Regions from separate parts of the Parageobacillus caldoxylosilyticus genome, predicted to be linked through region 1. Evidence: riboswitches for the same ligand, from Rfam matches in the RefSeq annotation. Region 1 holds a riboswitch; each other region holds the start of a gene.
The links. Region 1 has a riboswitch for S-adenosylmethionine ahead of mtnK (S-methyl-5-thioribose kinase). Riboswitches for the same ligand answer to the same signal wherever they lie in the genome.
Positions count from the first base shown of each region.

Region 2: another riboswitch for S-adenosylmethionine. It lies ahead of metK (methionine adenosyltransferase); the one in region 1 lies ahead of mtnK (S-methyl-5-thioribose kinase).
Region 3: another riboswitch for S-adenosylmethionine. It lies ahead of BV455_RS11455 (methionine ABC transporter ATP-binding protein); the one in region 1 lies ahead of mtnK (S-methyl-5-thioribose kinase).

Region 1 is NZ_CP040553.1:870,411-876,462, forward strand. Features, by position in the region: gene BV455_RS04430 (pyridoxal phosphate-dependent aminotransferase) at 1-209, opposite strand, end outside; gene BV455_RS04435 (carbon-nitrogen family hydrolase) at 306-1,127, shown strand; SAM riboswitch class I at 1,213-1,379, shown strand; gene mtnK (S-methyl-5-thioribose kinase) at 1,463-2,665, shown strand; gene mtnA (S-methyl-5-thioribose-1-phosphate isomerase) at 2,687-3,757, shown strand; gene BV455_RS04450 (sugar ABC transporter substrate-binding protein) at 3,744-4,889, shown strand; gene BV455_RS04455 (sugar ABC transporter ATP-binding protein) at 4,886-6,052, shown strand, end outside.
Region 2 is NZ_CP040553.1:2,400,405-2,406,456, forward strand. Features, by position in the region: gene BV455_RS12250 (alpha/beta hydrolase family protein) at 1-691, shown strand, start outside; gene BV455_RS12255 (DUF2584 domain-containing protein) at 721-963, shown strand; gene pckA (phosphoenolpyruvate carboxykinase (ATP)) at 994-2,580, opposite strand; SAM riboswitch class I at 2,765-2,879, shown strand; gene metK (methionine adenosyltransferase) at 3,040-4,254, shown strand; gene asnB (asparagine synthase (glutamine-hydrolyzing)) at 4,455-6,052, shown strand, end outside.
Region 3 is NZ_CP040553.1:2,266,112-2,272,163, reverse strand. Features, by position in the region: gene BV455_RS11480 (carboxymuconolactone decarboxylase family protein) at 1-87, opposite strand, end outside; gene BV455_RS20395 (zinc ribbon domain-containing protein) at 121-390, opposite strand; gene BV455_RS11470 (hypothetical protein) at 778-963, shown strand; gene BV455_RS11465 (MetQ/NlpA family ABC transporter substrate-binding protein) at 988-1,827, opposite strand; gene BV455_RS11460 (methionine ABC transporter permease) at 1,844-2,512, opposite strand; gene BV455_RS11455 (methionine ABC transporter ATP-binding protein) at 2,502-3,530, opposite strand; SAM riboswitch class I at 3,627-3,735, opposite strand; gene BV455_RS11450 (SCP2 sterol-binding domain-containing protein) at 4,216-4,563, opposite strand; gene BV455_RS11445 (thioredoxin family protein) at 4,795-5,115, opposite strand; gene BV455_RS11440 (toprim domain-containing protein) at 5,123-5,473, opposite strand; gene BV455_RS11435 (YusG family protein) at 5,621-5,866, opposite strand; gene gcvH (glycine cleavage system protein GcvH) at 5,939-6,052, opposite strand, start outside.

The DNA.
Region 1 (6,052 bases):
GGCGAATATTTGTGATATTTCGGGTTTGCCACCGCCTTTTGCATCGCTTCGACGATATGCGGCGGTGTCGGCTGATCCGGATTTCCTTGTCCTAAATTGATGACATCGTATCCTTCCGCGATTTTTTTGGCTACTTTCGCGACTAATGAGGCGAAAAACTGCTTTGGAAGCCCTTCTAACAGGTCGGATAACGGAAATTGTTTTGTCATGCTTAACACCTTCTCAAAAATTTCTTGAAATTCTAGTGCAACATCATATATCGTAAAAATCAAAATGTAAAGTAAATTTTTTCGAGGTGAACACGAATGACATTAAAAATTGCCTGCCTGCAGCTGGATATTGTCTTCGGCAGTCCGCACGAAAACGAACAGGTTGTAGAAAGAGAAATAGAAAAAATTGCAAAAGAACGTCCGGATGTCATCGTTCTTCCTGAACTATGGACGACTGGCTATGACTTAACTCGTCTCGATGAAATCGCCGATGAAAATGGCGAACGCGCGAAAACGTTCATGACAAAACTGGCAAAATCGTACCGCGTCCATCTTGTCGCCGGTTCAGTCGCCAAAAAAACGGCAAAAGGCGTGACAAACACGATGTATGTCGTCGACCGAAACGGCACGGTCGTTGGCGAATACAGCAAACTGCACCTCTTTCAGTTGATGGATGAGCATCTTTACCTCCAGCCTGGGGAGGATACCGGTTTATTTACGCTCGAAAACACCTTATGCGCCGGTGTCATTTGCTATGACATCCGCTTTCCGGAATGGATCCGCGTCCATGCGGTCCAGGGGGCGGAAGTGCTGTTTGTCGTTGCCCAGTGGCCGCTCCCCCGCCTTGCCCATTGGCGCACGCTGCTTGCGGCGCGCGCCATTGAAAATCAATGCTATGTCGTCGCTTGCAACCGCGCCGGCAGCGACCCGAACAACGTGTTTGCCGGCCATTCCATGATCATCGATCCATGGGGAGAAATCATTGCCGAGGCGGGCGAGGAGCCTTGCGCACTCACCGCGCAAATCGATTTGCAAAAAGTGCAGGAAGTGCGGGCGCGCATCCCGATTTTTGCCGATCGCCGTCCCGAATATTATCAGACGGCAGAAAAAAATTTTAAAAAAAGTATTGACAAATGAATTCGTCAGCGTGTATGATTCGAATCAAACGCACAAATATTTTCTAACATAAGCAAAAATTCGAAAAATGAATATACTGAAAATACTCTTATCAAGAGTTGGCTGAGGGAATTGGCCCAATGAAGCCCAGCAACCGACCGTAATACTATCGTGAGATAGGGCGCACGTTTTTTTCGGCGCCGGAAGTTTCATCTTCCGCAGGGCACGGTGCTAAGTCCAACAGAAAGACTTGTTCTTTCTGGAAGATAAGAGGTGCGAAGACTTGGAATCTTCAAGCCTCTTTCTATGCAGAAAGAGGCTTTTTAATTTATTTGCTGAAGGGGGATTTTATTCCAATGTCGATCTCACATTCATCCGTTTATGAACCATTAACAGAACAAGGAGCCATTTCTTTAGCCGTGCGCCTCGGCCTCTTCCGCGAAGGAGCGCCGCTTGTCTGCCGGGAAATCGGGGACGGTAACCTTAATCTCGTTTTCCGCATCGTCGATAAAGAAGCGAAAAAAGGGATTATCATCAAACAAGCCCTTCCATATGCGAAAGTCGTTGGGGAAAGCTGGCCGCTCACCTTAAAACGCGCGGTAATCGAAAGCAATGCGCTGCGCACATTTGCCGGCTATGCGCCGCAATATGTACCAAAAGTTTACTATTCCGATGAATCTTTAGCCATTACCGTGATGGAAGACTTGTCGCGTTTGCAAATTGCCCGCAAAGGCTTGATTGAAGGGAAAACATATCCGCTTCTATCTCAGCATATCGGCGAATTTATCGCAAAAACGTTATTTTACACGTCGGATTTCGGCATGAATCAGCAAGAAAAAAAACAGCTGGCGCAAAGCTTTGTCAATCCGGAACTGTGCAAAATCACGGAAGATCTTGTATTTACCGATCCGTTTTTTAATCATGAAACGAACAACTTTGAAGAAGAACTGCGCGACGATGTCGAATCGCTTTGGAACGATGACAAACTTCACTTAGAGGTTGCCAAATTAAAGCGCAAGTTTTTAACCGAAGGGGATGCGCTCATTCACGGTGACTTGCACACAGGCAGCATTTTCGCCAGCGACAAAGAAACGAAAATCATTGATCCAGAGTTTGCGTTTTACGGTCCATTTGGATTTGACATCGGCCAGTTTTTCGCAAACTTGCTGTTAAATGCGTTGTCCCGCCCAGAATCGCAGCAAGAGCCGTTATTTGCTCATATTGACAACACATGGAAAGTATTTACAACCGTCTTTTCTGAACTTTGGCATACGCACAATGTCGAACCGTATGCGAAAACGAAAGGACTATTAGAAGAGGTGCTGCATCATACCTTTGTCGATGCGATCGGCTTTGCCGGCTGCGAAGTGATCCGCCGCACAATTGGCTTGGCACATGTCGCCGACCTGGACGGCATCGAAAATAAAGAGGAACGTTTGCAAGCAAAACGCCACGCGCTTCGCCTTGGCAGAAGCCTTATCTTGCGACGTGAAACATTATCTAGCATCAAAGAAATTCGTTCTCTTTTCGCACAAACAGTGCTAGCACCAACGAATTAACACAATGAAAGGAAGAACCATATGGCAGAACCATTCGCAATCCCACGCTCTGTAGAATGGAACGACACGCATATTACGATTTTAAATCAACAAAAGCTGCCGTTAGTGACGGAATATTTGCGATTGGAAAATATTGAAGACGTTTGGGAGGCGATTGCGTCGCTGAAAGTGCGCGGCGCCCCGGCAATCGGCATTGCCGCCGCTTACGGCCTCGCGCTTGCCGCCCAGCAATATGAAACAGAATCACTGGAACATTTTAAAAAACAGTTGCAAAAAGACCGTGACTACTTAGCAAGCGCCCGGCCAACAGCAGTCAATCTGTTTTGGGCGCTGGACCGCCTTGTTGCCAGCATCGCCCATGCTTCCTCTGTCAATGAAGCAAAAACAACGCTCGTCCATGAAGCGATTCGTATTCAAATTGAAGATGAGGACGTTTGCCGGCGAATCGGGGAACATGCGCTTTCCTTGTTTCAAAACGGCGACCGCATTTTAACGATTTGCAACGCCGGATCGATCGCCACCGCCCGTTACGGCACGGCGCTTGCCCCGTTTTATTTGGCGAAAGAAAAAGGAATGAATCTGCACGTGTACGCGTCGGAAACACGCCCTGTCCTGCAAGGGGCAAGATTGACGACGTGGGAATTAATGCAGGCTGGCGTAGATGTGACGCTTATTACCGATAATATGGCGGCACAAACGATCAAGGCGAAAAACATTACCGCCGTCATCGTCGGCGCCGACCGCATTGCCGCCAACGGCGATACAGCCAATAAAATTGGCACGTTTGGCCTTGCCTTGCTGGCTAAAGCATTCGGCATTCCGTTTTATGTAGCCGCGCCGCTGTCAACGATCGATTTAGCGACAAAAACAGGAGAAGAAATTCCAATCGAGGAACGCAAACCAGAGGAAGTGACACATATCGCCGGAACGCCGATCGCCCCGGAAGGAGTAAACGTCTATAATCCGGCCTTTGACGTTACGCCGCACCATCTCATTACGGCTATCATTACCGAACAAGGCATCATTCGCGGCAATTATGAAACGGAACTTCCAGCACTATTTGCAAAGGGGGAACAGCATGAAGCGATTTAGACTTAACTATTTATTGGCACTTCTTTTTTCCGCTATCGTCATCCTTAGCGGCTGCATGAACGAACAAGATGCCGTCAGTCCGAAACCGGCCAAACAAGAAAACGGCACGGCTGAGAAAACGGCCGAAACGACGGCGGCGGCAACCGAACAAGCAGAAATCCCTGATAAATTAAAGAAACCGATTAAAATCGCCGCCATTATGCAAATGTCGATTGGCACCTTTTCTTCGCAATATATCGCCGGGGTAAAAGAACAAGTGCAAAAATTTGGCGGCGAAGTGCAAATTTACAATGCGGACAACGATTTAACGAAAATGGCTTCTTATGTCGAAACAGCGATTACGCAAAACGTTGATGCGATTCTATTAGACCATGGCCGGGCGGATGCGCTCGAAGGACCGGTGAAAAAGGCGGTCGCGAAAGGCATTCCTGTCGTCGCGTTTGACAACGATTTAAACATCCCAGGCGTAACGGTCATTGACCAAGACGACTACAGCCTCGCCTGGAAGACGTTAAAAACGTTGGCCGAAGACTTAAACGGCGAAGGAAACATCGTCACGATTTGGGTCGGCGGATTTACACCGATGGAGCGGCGCCATGTGATTTACGATGCGTTTAAAAAACGCTATCCGAACATCAAAGAAGTGGCGAAATTCGGTACAGCCAGCGCCAATACCGCCTTGGACACGCAAACGCAAATGGAAGCGATTTTGAAAAAATATCCGAATAAAGGCGATATTGATGCGGTGTTTGCGACTTGGGACGAATTTGCCAAAGGCGCAACGCGAGCGATCGAGCAAGCAGGACGCAATGAAATTAAAGTATATGGCATCGATTTAAGCGATGAAGATTTGCAAATAATGCAAAAACCAAACAGCCCGTGGGTCGCTACGACCGCAACAGACCCGGCGGAAGTCGGCCGCGTTCAAGTCCGCTTTGCTTATCAAAAAATCGCCGGGGAAAGAACGCCAAACATTTATTCGCTAGAACCGCATTTAGTCAAACGATCCGATTTGCCTAACCAACAAGTGTCAATGAAAGACCTTCACCAATACATCGCCGGATGGGGACAGTCGAATGTGGCGGTTTCCCCTTGGATGAAAACGCTGGAAGCACAGGTGAAGAACAAATGAGCGGTCTTTATATGAATCATATTTATAAATCGTTTGGAACTATCAACGTATTAAACGGCGTGAGCCTCCATGTTCAACCTGGGGAAGTTCACGCCCTTTTAGGGATGAATGGCGCCGGCAAAAGCACATTAATGAAAATTCTGGCAGGCGATCTTTCCCCTGATCAAGGTACGATTACCATTGATGGGAAAGAGCAGCAGTTTTCCTCGCCTGCTGATGCCAAAAAGGCGGGCATTGGTTTAGTGGTTCAGGAAGTCGATACGGCTCTCTTTCCCGCCTTGACTGTCTATGAAAATATTGCCGCCGATGAGATCGCAAAGACAAAACAAAAGCCACTGCTTTCATGGAAACAACAAAAAGAACGGGCTGCAGAGCTGTTGCGCCGAGTCGGCCTGTCGATTTCGCCGGCCAAACTCATTCGCGAATGTTCCCTGCATGAAAAACAGCTGATTGTTCTGGCAAAAGTCCTGTCTTCTTCAGCACGCTACATCATTTTGGATGAGCCGACCGCCGCGCTGAGCGAGACGGAAACAAAGCGGCTGTTTACGATTATCAATGAACTTAAAGCGCAAGGCGTTTCCTTTATCTATATTTCTCACAAATTAAAGGAAATTAAAGAAATTTGCGACCGCGTCACGATTTTGCGCGATGGGAACGTCGTCCACCATGGCGATGTTGCCTCTCTTTCTCTAGAAGAAATGATCCGCTATATGGTAGGACGCTCTTACACAACGGCGCAAAGGGAAACCCGCACATACGGGGATGATCGTCTTTTTGAAGTGAAACAGCTTCATATCGCTAAAACAAATACAACGGTCGACCTCTACGTTCATAAAGGGGAAATTGTTGGCATCGCCGGACTTGTCGGAGCGGGAAAAACGGAGCTGGCGGAAAGTTTAATTGCCAGCAGCAAAACAACCGGCGAATGGTGGATCGACGGAAAACGTTATGCATTTGCTTCCCCAAAAGAGGCGATTGCGGCCGGCATTTGCTTAATTCCGGAAGAACGGAGAAAACAAGGACTTTTTCTTCAGGAACCAGTTCGCACCAATCTTACCGTCCGGCTACTATCTTCATTAACGAAATGGCTGTGGGTGCGGCAAAAAAAAGAAACATCCGTTGCCAAACAGCTTGTCGATTCCTTGCAAATTCATCCGCCTTTC
Region 2 (6,052 bases), 1.5 Mb from region 1:
AGGCTTTTTGGCCATACCGAAAGCGTCTGAAGTGTATGACGGTTTTTTATATTTGCGCGGCGGCATTAAAAATGTCGGGAAAGTACGTCTGGCGCGCATTACCCAGTTTGCCGCGTACGGATTTGTCGTGATGGCGCCGTTTTACCGCGGCAACCAAGGTGGGGAAGGAAATGAAGATTTTGCCGGGGAAGACCGCTATGATGCGCTTGCCGCGTTTCGGCTGCTGCAGCAGCATCCAAACGTGAATGAAAAGCGGATTCATGTCTTTGGTTTTTCCCGCGGGGGAGCGATGGCGCTGCATACGGCGATTTTAGAGCCGCGGGTTTGTTCTGTTGCGGTATGGGGCGGAGTATCCGATGTAGCGCTTACCTATTGGGAGCGGGAAGATTTGCGGAGAATGATGAAGCGGGTCATCGGCGGCACACCTGCAAAATATCCAGAGCGATACCGCTGGCGGACGCCATTATACGAAATGGAGAAAATTCATGCTCCTGTCTTAATCATTCATGGGGAAAAAGACCGCAATGTTTCGATTGAGCATGCGTATCGTCTGGAGAAAAGACTGAAAGAATTAAATAAGCAAGTGACAACATGGTATTTTCCACATTTTACGCATTATTTTCCACCAAAAGAAAATCGCGAGACCGTCCGGCGGTTGACAGAATGGATGAAAAGTCAGCCGAATGTATGATACGATAAAAAGAAAAGGGGTGTGTTGCAATGGGCATGCCGCTGGAGCTGCAAACGCTGATTGTCACAAAAGGAAAAGAAAGGCGCGTAAAAGATAATTTGTTTATTTTAGAAAAAGAAGGATATCGCCTTTATCCTCTTGATATTCCGCTAGAGGTTAGAAGAACGCTGCAAAGCGAAGCGAGCGGTCAAGCGGTGGTGAAAAAACTGGAACTTGCCGATAATCGGACGATTGTCACGTATGAGCTTGTCGCCTTGCATTCAACGAATTAAAAAAGGAGGGAATTGCTCCCTCCTTTTCGATTATACAAGCGGACCTCCAAGTGCTTCAATTTCCGGTGCAATATGCTTGAATTTTTGGAAGTTTGCGCGGAATTTTGCGGCCAGCTCTTTTGCTTTTTGTTCATATGCATTTTTATCCGCCCATGTATTTTGCGGCTGCAGCACTTCATCTGGCACTCCTGGAATATGAAGCGGAATGGCCAAGCCGAAAATAGGGTCTTTCACTGTTTCGACATTGTCCAGTTCTCCTTCGACTGCTGCTTGCACCATTGCGCGCGTGTAGGCCAGCTTCATGCGGCTGCCGACTCCGTACTCCCCGCCGGTCCAACCAGTGTTGACGAGGAATACCCGCACGTTATGTTCAACGATTTTTTTGCCGAGCATTTCCGCATAGCGCACGGCCGGGAGCGGCAAAAATGGAGCGCCGAAGCAAGTAGAGAACGTAGCTTGCGGAGAAGTGATTCCCCGTTCGGTGCCGGCGAGCTTGCTCGTATAGCCGCTTAAGAAATGGTACATTGCTTGCTCGCGCGTCAGTTTGCTAATTGGCGGCAATACGCCAAACGCGTCTGCGGTTAAGAAAATAATCGTTGATGGGTGGCCGGCGACGCTTGGATCCACGATATTGGCAATGGCCTGAATCGGATAAGCAGCTCGCGTATTTTCCGTTAATGTCGCATCATCGTAATCTGGCATTCTTGTCTGTTCGTCAACCACCACGTTTTCAAGCACTGCTCCGAACCCAATGGCGTCAAAAATTTGCGGTTCTTTTTCGCGGGATAGGTTGATGCATTTCGCATAGCATCCGCCTTCGATATTAAAGATGCCGCGGTTTGACCAGCCGTGTTCGTCATCACCGATTAAGCGGCGGTTTGGATCAGCGGAAAGCGTCGTTTTTCCCGTTCCCGACAGCCCGAAAAATAATGCAACATCTCCTTCTTTGCCGACGTTGGCCGAGCAATGCATAGAAAGAATCCCTTGTTCCGGAAGCAAATAGTTCATCACCGAGAAAATCGATTTTTTCATTTCGCCAGCATATTCTGTGCCGCCAATTAATACGATGCGGCGTTCAAAAGAAATGATAATAAACGCTTCTGATCTTGTTCCGTCCACCGCAGGATCTGCTTTGAAATTTGGAGCAGAGATCACCGTAAATTGCGCTTCGTGTGTTTGTAATTCCTCTGCACTTGGGCGAATAAATAATTGATGGGCAAATAAATTGTGCCAAGCAAATTCGTTGATAACTTGAATCGGCAAACGATATTTAGAATCAGCGCCGGCAAATCCTTTAAAGACAAAAATCTCATCTTGTTTCATTAAATAATCAAGCACTTTATTATATAAGTTTTCAAACACTTCTTCCGAAATTGGCTGATTGACGGTTCCCCAATCGATTTTTTCTTTCGTTGCGGCTTCTTCGACAATGTATTTATCTTTCGGCGAGCGTCCTGTATACTTTCCTGTTGTTACCGCTACCGCCCCAGTAGCTGTTAACTGGCCTTCCTTTCGCTGCAACACTTTTTCCACCAGCTGGGCTACCGATAAATTATGAAATACGTTTGGTTGTTGCAATAATAATGAAAGTTTATTGGTCATTTTTGCGATCCCCATGTTCAAAACCTGCCTTTTTTTATTTAAATAATCTCTGCAAATAGTATAACACATTTTTGTTATTAGTCCATACTATTTATGACGATTTATTTTATTTATTTTTCCTTTTTTTTTCAAAAAAAATTCGTCATATTTTGTTGACTTTTCCCGTTTCATTACGATAAGATAAGTCATTGAACGGATACTCTTATCCCGAGTTGGTGGAGGGACAGGCCCAATGAAGCCCAGCAACCGTCACAACTGGAAACATGTGAAATGGTGCTAACCTGTGGCAAGGCGATGTCCTTGAACGATAAGAGTGAAAGGAGCAATACGATTGCAATGACCTTTCCTCACCGTTACAGGAAAGGTTTTTTTATATGAGAAAATGAAATAAGGGAAATGAGTACCGTATCGCCCGCCGTTTGCGGCATCATCATTTTTTGATGTTTGATTAAGGAAAGAGGAGGAAAATGCCGAATGTCAAAAAAAAGACGTTTATTTACTTCAGAGTCTGTAACAGAAGGTCATCCGGATAAAATTTGCGACCAAATTTCCGATGCGATTTTAGATGCGATTTTAGAAAAAGATCCGAATGCTCGTGTCGCCTGCGAAACGAGCGTGACAACAGGGCTTGTGCTCGTAAGCGGAGAAATTACGACATCGACATATGTGGATATTCCAAGAATTGTTCGCGATACGGTTCGCGAAATCGGCTATACGCGCGCCAAATTCGGTTTTGACGCGGATACATGCGCCGTGTTGACATCGATTGACGAGCAGTCGCCGGATATCGCGATGGGGGTCGATCGAGCGTTAGAAGCTCGTGAAGGTCAGATGACTGACGAGGAAATCGAAGCGATCGGTGCCGGAGACCAAGGGCTGATGTTTGGATTTGCCTGCAATGAAACGAAAGAATTAATGCCGCTTCCGATTTCTTTGGCGCATCGTTTAGCCCGTCGTTTGGCTGAAGTACGGAAAAAGGATATTTTGCCATATTTACGTCCAGATGGCAAAACACAAGTAACGGTAGAATATGACGAAAACGGCAAACCAGTACGCGTGGATACGATTGTCGTATCCGCACAGCATCATCCGGAAATTACGCAAGAGCAAATTGAACGCGATATTAAAGAACATGTCATTAAGCCGGTTGTGCCAAACGAGCTCATCGATGAAAACACAAAATACTTTATTAACCCGACAGGACGATTTGTCATCGGCGGACCTCAAGGGGATGCAGGTTTAACAGGACGGAAAATTATTGTAGACACGTACGGCGGCTATGCCCGTCACGGCGGCGGCGCGTTCTCTGGAAAAGATCCGACAAAAGTAGACCGTTCTGCAGCATATGCGGCCCGTTATGTCGCGAAAAATATCGTGGCGGCAGGACTTGCCGATAAGTGCGAAGTGCAGCTAGCCTATGCGATCGGGGTAGCAAGACCGGTTTCGATTTCCATTGACACATTTGGCACAGGAAAAGTATCGGAAGACATTTTAATTGAAGTCGTGCGCAACAACTTTGATCTGCGCCCGGCAGGCATTATTAAAATGTTAGATTTGCGCCGTCCGATTTACAAGCAAACGGCTGCTTACGGCCATTTTGGACGCACGGATATCGACCTGCCGTGGGAGCGCACGGATAAAGCAGAAACATTGAAAGAGCAAGCTTTTTCCTTGGCGAAGCAACAATAAATTAATGAATATGGAAAGGAGAGTTACAGCAACTGTAGCTCTCTTTTTTTGTTCAAAAAAGCAGATTAAGTTATTTCAATGGTTTTGCAATCGATATGTTAACGGTTTATTTAAAAAAAGGAAATTTTATAGTTTTATTGCTTCAAATCTATGATATAATCAGCATGCTGAATGAATATAAAGAAATGGGTGAAATACACATGTGCGGGTTTATTGGATGTGTTTATGATCATCCAAAAATGCTAGACGAGCAATGGAAGAAAACGTTTGAAGAAATGAATAATATGATCACGCACCGTGGTCCAGACGACGAGGGGTATTTTTTCGATGACTATGTCCATTTTGGCTTTCGTCGGTTGAGCATCATCGACTTAGAAGGGGGTCATCAACCGTTATCGTACGCAAACGAGCGATATTGGATTATTTTTAATGGAGAAATTTATAACTATATTGAGCTACGCGAAGAGTTGTGTGCGAAGGGATACGAATTTGCCACACATTCTGATACGGAAGTGATTATTGCGCTATATAGTCATGAAAGAGAAAAAGCGGTAGAGAAGCTTCGCGGCATGTTTGCATTTGTCATTTGGGATAAAGAAGAAAAAACGATTTTTGCCGCACGTGATCCATTTGGCATTAAACCATTTTTCTATCTTGAAGAAGAAGGGCGGACGTTTTTTGCATCGGAAAAGAAAAGCATCTTGCATGCGATGGAAAACAATGTTCTCGATTATGACGCGCTTCAGCATTACCTAACATATCAATACGTGCCTGAGCCAATGACAATGTCCGTTGGCATTAATAAATTAGAGCCGGGTCATTACATCAAAAAGAAAGTCGGTGAACCATTAACGGTACACCGTTATTGGAAAGCGCGGTTTCAGCCAGTATGGAAATCGGAAGATGAATTCGTCAAAGAGATTCGCGATGTTTTGTTTGATTCCGTGCGGGTACATATGCGCAGCGATGTGCCGGTTGGCTCTTTTTTATCCGGCGGAATCGATTCTTCGCTCATTGCTTCGATTGCCAAACAATTTCATCCAAACTTTAAAACTTTTTCGGTCGGCTTTGAAAGAGAAGGATTTAGCGAAATTGAGGTAGCGAAAGAAACGGCTGAGAAATTAGGGGTGGAAAACATCAGCTACGTTATTTCGCCAGAAGAATACATGGAAGAGCTGCCGAAAATCATTTGGCATCTGGATGATCCGCTTGCCGATCCAGCGGCTGTTCCGCTTTATTTCGTCGCCCGCGAAGCAAGAAAGCATGTAACGGTTGTTCTTTCTGGAGAAGGAGCGGATGAGCTGTTTGGAGGGTATAACATTTATCGTGAACCACAGTCATTAAAAATGTTTGAGTGGATGCCTGGCGCGGCAAAATCGGCATTGCGCATCATCGCCCGCATTCTTCCAGAAGGGGTAAAAGGGAAAAGCTTTATCGAGCGCGGGTTAACGCCGATGGAAGAACGCTATATAGGAAACGCAAAAATGTATAGCGAAGAAGAAAAAGAGAACTTGCTAAAAGCATACAAGCGCGGACTGGAATATACAATCATTACCCGTCCATTTTATGAGGAAACCACTCATTATCCTCCTGTCAACCGTATGCAATATATTGATATTCATACATGGTTGCGCGGGGATATTTTGCTAAAGGCCGATAAAATGACAATGGCACATTCGTTGGAATTGCGCGTTCCGTTTTTAGATAAAGCCGTCTTTGAAGTGGCAGCAAAAATTCCACCGGAAATGAAAACGGCTAATAATACAACGAAATACATTTTACGCAAAGCGGCAGAAGG
Region 3 (6,052 bases), 1.4 Mb from region 1:
TTCGGGGAGTTTCTGCGTAAACACGCCAATTCCCTCTTTATAATGGCGAAGAGCCGCTTCAACCGACGTATGTTGTTGCTGGTTCACTCCTTAACACCTCTTTCCATAATTATATCGGTGTTAGTATGCGTCAACTACCCAACGGCTAAACCTTGGGCTTGCAGCTAGCCTAATTGGCTGCCGCGTTCGGCTGGTTGACCGCAGCCCTGCGGATATTTTCCGCAGCCACGTTGTCGGCAGGGGCAGCGTACCCACAAGCGCGACAACAAAACTGATCCCTTGACGGCCTGTTTCTTTGGCAACATGTCCGCAAATCGGACAGGTGCGGGAAGTATTCTTCGGATGAACCAATACCACCCGAACGTCAGCGATCGCTGCTTTATACTCCATAAACTTTCTCAACTGATAAAAAGACCGAGAAGAGTGTTGACGACGCTGTTGCTAGTAGCAAAGCCGATGGATTTTCGTTTTGGAAAAGGTTCTGGAGCGAAAAGCAATCTCGCTAATATAGTTGCAAGCTTGGTTAAACCGTTTCATCGTTTCCAGCAACGCATGGAAATTGTTCAGGGGTTGGCGCTAATTTTATCTTGAGAGTGCAGAGCATTCTTCATTCACCTGCTTTTCTAAATTCATTATACTTATATTGAATAAATAATTCAGTATATATTGAAAATAAGAAAAATCCGCCTTCCTCCCACAGCTAAAGCCGTGGGCTTCCGGCGGGTGTTCTCATGAAGGAAAAAGGAATTAAAATATAGACGAATGGAAGGGAAACAAATGGGAAAATGGATTTCCATGTTCCTCATGATGATTATCATCTCTATCTTGTTATTTTTCTTGGTAGGGGCATTGTTGGAAGACGCTCAACCAACCGATATTGTTACCATCGTTATTTCGCTTCAATGCTCTTTGATCATTACGCTGCTGATCGCCATTCTCGAAAAGCTGCCAAAAAAGAAATAACGGAAGCGAATCGCTTCCGTTATTTTATTGTGCCGCTGGAATGACAGCGCCTTTATATTCTTTTTTAATAAAGTCTTGAATTTCTTTCGACTGCAACACTTCGACAAGCGTTTTAATTTCTTTGCGGTTTTCATCGCCTTTACGTACAGCGATAATATTGACATATGGGTTGTTTTTCGGCGACTCGACAGCAATCGGGTCTTTTGCAGGGTCCAAGCCAGCATCTAGCGCATAGTTCGCGTTAATCACGACCGCATCGCCTTCGCCGTTTTTATAAATTTGCGGCAGCATTCCCGCATCAACATCTGTTTTAAATTTTAAATGTTTCGGATTCTCGACAATGTCTTTCACTGTTGCTTTTGTTTTGTCCACGCCGTCTTTTAACTTAATCAATCCTTTTTCTTGCAGCATCGATAAAATGCGGCCATGGTCGGCAACCGAGTTGCTCATGATGATCGTCGCACCGTCTGGCAATTCTTCAAGGCTTTTATATTTTTTCGAATAAACGCCGATTGGCTCAATATGAATGCCGCCAGCGTTGACAAAGTCATATCCGTGTTCTTTTTTCTGCGCTTCTAAATACGGAATGTGTTGGAAATAGTTCGCGTCAATTTCTTTATCCGCCAACGCTTTGTTTGGCAATACATAATCTTGGAATGTAACAATTTTTAAATCAATGCCTTTTTCTTTTAAAATTGGTTTTGCTTTTTCTAAAATTTCGGCATGCGGAACATTGGAAGCTCCAACGACTAATTTTGTTAATTTCCCTTCTTTTTTGCCACCATCAGCGTTGTTATTGCCTCCGCATGCTGCCAATGCCAACACAAGAACGACGGCAAATAATGCACTAATCCATTTTTTCATATCGATTTCCCCCTTTTTATCGTTTATCTATTTTGGAAGTGACAAAGTCACCAATAAACTGAATGACAAAGACAATTACTAAAACTAGAACGGTAGCGACAAACGTGACATCGTTATGACTGCGCTGGAATCCTTCTAAATAGGCTAAGTTTCCAAGACCGCCGGCACCAACAACCCCTGCCATCGCCGTATATCCGACTAAAGCAATCGCCGTTACAGTAATTCCAGACACAAGCGCAGGCAGTGACTCTGGAAGCAGCACTTTCCAAATAATCGTTGCCGTCGATGCCCCCATCGCTTTCGCGGCTTCAATGACGCCTTTATCAATTTCACGGAGCGCAATTTCCACCATTCTCGCGTAAAATGGCGCTGCTCCGATAATCAAAGCCGGCAATGCCGCGTTGGCGCCAAGCATTGTTCCGACAACGAATTTCGTAAACGGGATTAACAAAATAATTAAGATAATAAATGGAATGGAACGGAAAACATTAACAATAGCAGCAATGATCATATTCACCAGGCGGTTCTCCCAGAGGTTTCCCTTTGACGTTAAAAATAAAAGCAGTCCAAGAATCGTTCCCAATATAAATGTCGCCACAACGGCGACGCCTGTCATATAAAGCGTCTCAACCGTAGCCGCCCAAATCATATCCCATTCTACGTTCGGCAAGAGGTTAGCGAGCATCCGTAATCACCTCCACTGCCACTTGCTGCTGGCGAATATAATCGATCGCGCGGGCCACTTCCTCTTTTTCCCCATCCATATGAACAAACAGCACACCGTAGGCGCCTTGATGAGTTTGTGAAATTTTCCCTTGTAAAATATTTGCATCCACTTGAAACTGACGCACAACATTGGCAATCAGCGGCTGTTCCGCAGCCTCTCCGACGAACGTCAATTGGATAACCGTTCCGTTCGGATATTTATCGAGCAGATGGGTAATCGTTTCTTTTGTTTCCTCCGGTTCAACAACCTGTTGCACAAACCGTTTCGTAATCTCTTGTTTTGGCTGCCGGAACACTTGCAGCACTTCGCCTTGCTCGACAATTTTTCCGTTCTCCATCACTGCGACGCGATCGCAAATTTTACGAATCACATGCATTTCATGGGTAATTAATACGATCGTCAATCCTAAACGTTTATTAATATCCACCAAAAGCTCCAAAATGGAATCGGTTGTCTGCGGGTCTAGCGCGGATGTCGCCTCATCGCACAATAACACTTTTGGATTGTTTGCTAACGCACGCGCGATGCCAACGCGCTGCTTTTGCCCGCCGCTCAGCTGTGACGGGTAAGCATGTTCTCTTCCTTGCAGCCCGACAAGCTGAATTAGCTCATCGACCCGCTTTTTCCGCGTTTCTTTCGGAATACCAGCAATTTCTAAAGGAAATGCAATATTTTCATGAACGGTTCTTGACCATAATAAATTAAAATGCTGGAAAATCATCCCGATTTCCTGGCGAGCCTTTCGCAATTCTTTTCCTTTAATATTAGCCATATCCCGTCCGGCAACAATGACTTTACCGCTTGTCGGTTTTTCCAATCCGTTAAGAAGACGGATGAGCGAGCTTTTCCCCGCGCCGCTATATCCGATAATTCCAAAAATTTCCCCTTCCTTAATTTGCAAAGAAACATTGTCGACTGCGGTGATCGACCCGCTTGCCGCTTCATATATTTTTGTCACATTTTCCAACGTAATCATGCACATTTTCACCTTCCTTCATCTAGCAGGCGGCTCGTTCCAAAAAGAAAACCTTTCTGCTCGAAGAGAACAGAAAGGTAATCATTACCATTCCGTCTCTTATCTCCCAAAGCAGATGCTTTGTGTGAATTGGCACCATTTCAGCGTATATGCTGACGGTTGCCGGGCTTCATTGGGCACATCCCTCCACCTCTCTTGATAAGAGCGCAACAATCATATTATTCAATTACAAATCTTCAATTAATTACAAATTAATTTACGAATGTGATTGTATCATCTTATGTCGAATCATGTCAACAAAAAAAATTTTTCTCCCATATTTTTCGGCAATCTTACTTTTATGATGAAACGGAAATATTCAAAGTAATCCACGTCGCAGCGGCAATGGTCTGCCCTAAATCCTCAATTCATTCATTGATGTTTTCCAATCCCAACAGACGACCAAATCCTCTGTTCCCCCCTTGATTTGTAATAAAAACTCTCTCTTGTCAGGGAGAGAAGGGGGACATGTTTTTGATCTTTTCGAGCCGTCTAGGTTCCTGGAATTAGCACCGTGTTAGGAAAATCAATTGCGGGATTGCACTGGGCAGCCTCTCCGCTTCTTGTAATCAAAGTTTTTTCTGAATGGCAGCACTATTTTCTGCGCCTATGAATTTTTTGCATAGGAAATTATGTGAAACATTATTTAACAAACATATCGATATGGCTTGGCTAAGTGAAGCAATGACTCCAACAATAACATATGCCGGAAACTTCCGGAAATACACACTTCTTTCAGGCGAATTTGCTGCTGCAATTTCATCCTTCCGCTTAATAGCGATTCCAATGCTTCTTTTGACCCGCGCACCGTTAATACCCGACGCTCGTCTACTTCCGCTTTTGGGCTGATTTGATGTTTTGAAATGGCCACGACTGCTGTTTCCGTTTCGCACTCAAAGCGAACGTACAGCTCTTCTTCCGGTAAAATCGGCAATAGATGATTTAATGTTTGCATTCGTTCGGCAAGTTGGCTGACTAGTTCACGCATATTCATTTTATCCGCCTCCCCTTTGTTTCATTTATTTCCATATGAGCGAAAATAATCCTTTAGAAAAAGCTCGACAAATCATTTAGAAAAAGAACAAAATTCCCGTCATTTCCCAAGAAATATGTCAAATGGAGGCAAAATAACTGCTGTTTTCAACGCGAGCGCCAAACACATCATGGGGGAGGGGAATCGTTCACAAATCGTCGATGAACTAGTCTATCTTTGGATTCAAAAAATCTAATGGCTGTTCGGCAACATCTCTTTTATTGTTTCATGCAAATAAGGAACAGAATGAAACGCATACCACTTTTTGACGATATTACCACGTTGAAATAAAAGAAGGCATGGAACGCTTTCAATTTTCCATGCAACCGCCCGCTTCGGTATATAATTAATATCCGTCTGGTAAAACGGAAGAAACGGAAACAATTCCTCGACTACTTCCAGCATCCGTTTGGCAAGCTGACAAGTGCCGCACATCGGCGTATATAAATAAAGGCAAACTACCTCTTCGTTGCGAATGACTTCATCGATTTCAAACGGCTCTATTTTTTTCATTGCCTATTCACCTTTTCAATAAATAATTCATATGCACATCAAAATTCGCACGCAATAATACTTGCGCAATATGCCAATTTGGCGCGGCTGCCACTTCGCGGTAGGCACGGTCAATATAAATATGTTCCGCTTCTGGAAACTCGCGGCGAAACTGCTTGCGTAATTTTTCGCCTGCTTCATCGGCATCGACTAATATATAAACGTCTTTATAATAAAGCTCGTCAATCAGCTCCTCCAGCCTGGCATCGCTGATTGTCCCGTTGGTGCAAATAATTTCCACCGGCTCATTTAGAATATTGGCGATTTTTTGTTTGTCAGAGCGTCCTTCGACAATAATCACTTTTTCGATTTCCGTCATAAACAATCACCCAAAAGTAAATGTCGTTGTACTATTATTTATATGACAACGGCGGCCATGGTTTCCGTCGCAGAAACGGGCGGGCGCCGCTTCATGAACCGCATCTTATAAAAACAAGAAGAAAGCAACGGCAGCACACCGTTGCTTTTAGCACCAACCAGCCTCACCGTCGCAATCGACATACTTTTGATCTGGCTCAACGGTGACGGTCATTTCCTTATAAATTTGTCCATTTTTCTGTTCATATCCACTTTTTAACTGCAACAAATGGCTTGCTTGTGAAAAAGGAAGATGGCCAATTTGCTCATTCCCCACATATAGTTCAACCGAATCACCGTTTATTTTGCCTATCACGCGATCGGTGATGTTGACTTGTCTTGTTTCTAATGCCATAGGAGCACCCCTTTTTGTCCATTCAGTTATGTATAGGGTGTCCATCCTTTTTATGATTCATGGCAGGAAGGTTTAACCTTCTTTTACCATTGCTTCATATTGCTCTGCTGTTAATAAATTATCGATCTCGCTCATATCTTTCGGCTCGACGACAATCATCCATGCTTTTTCATATGGGGATTCATT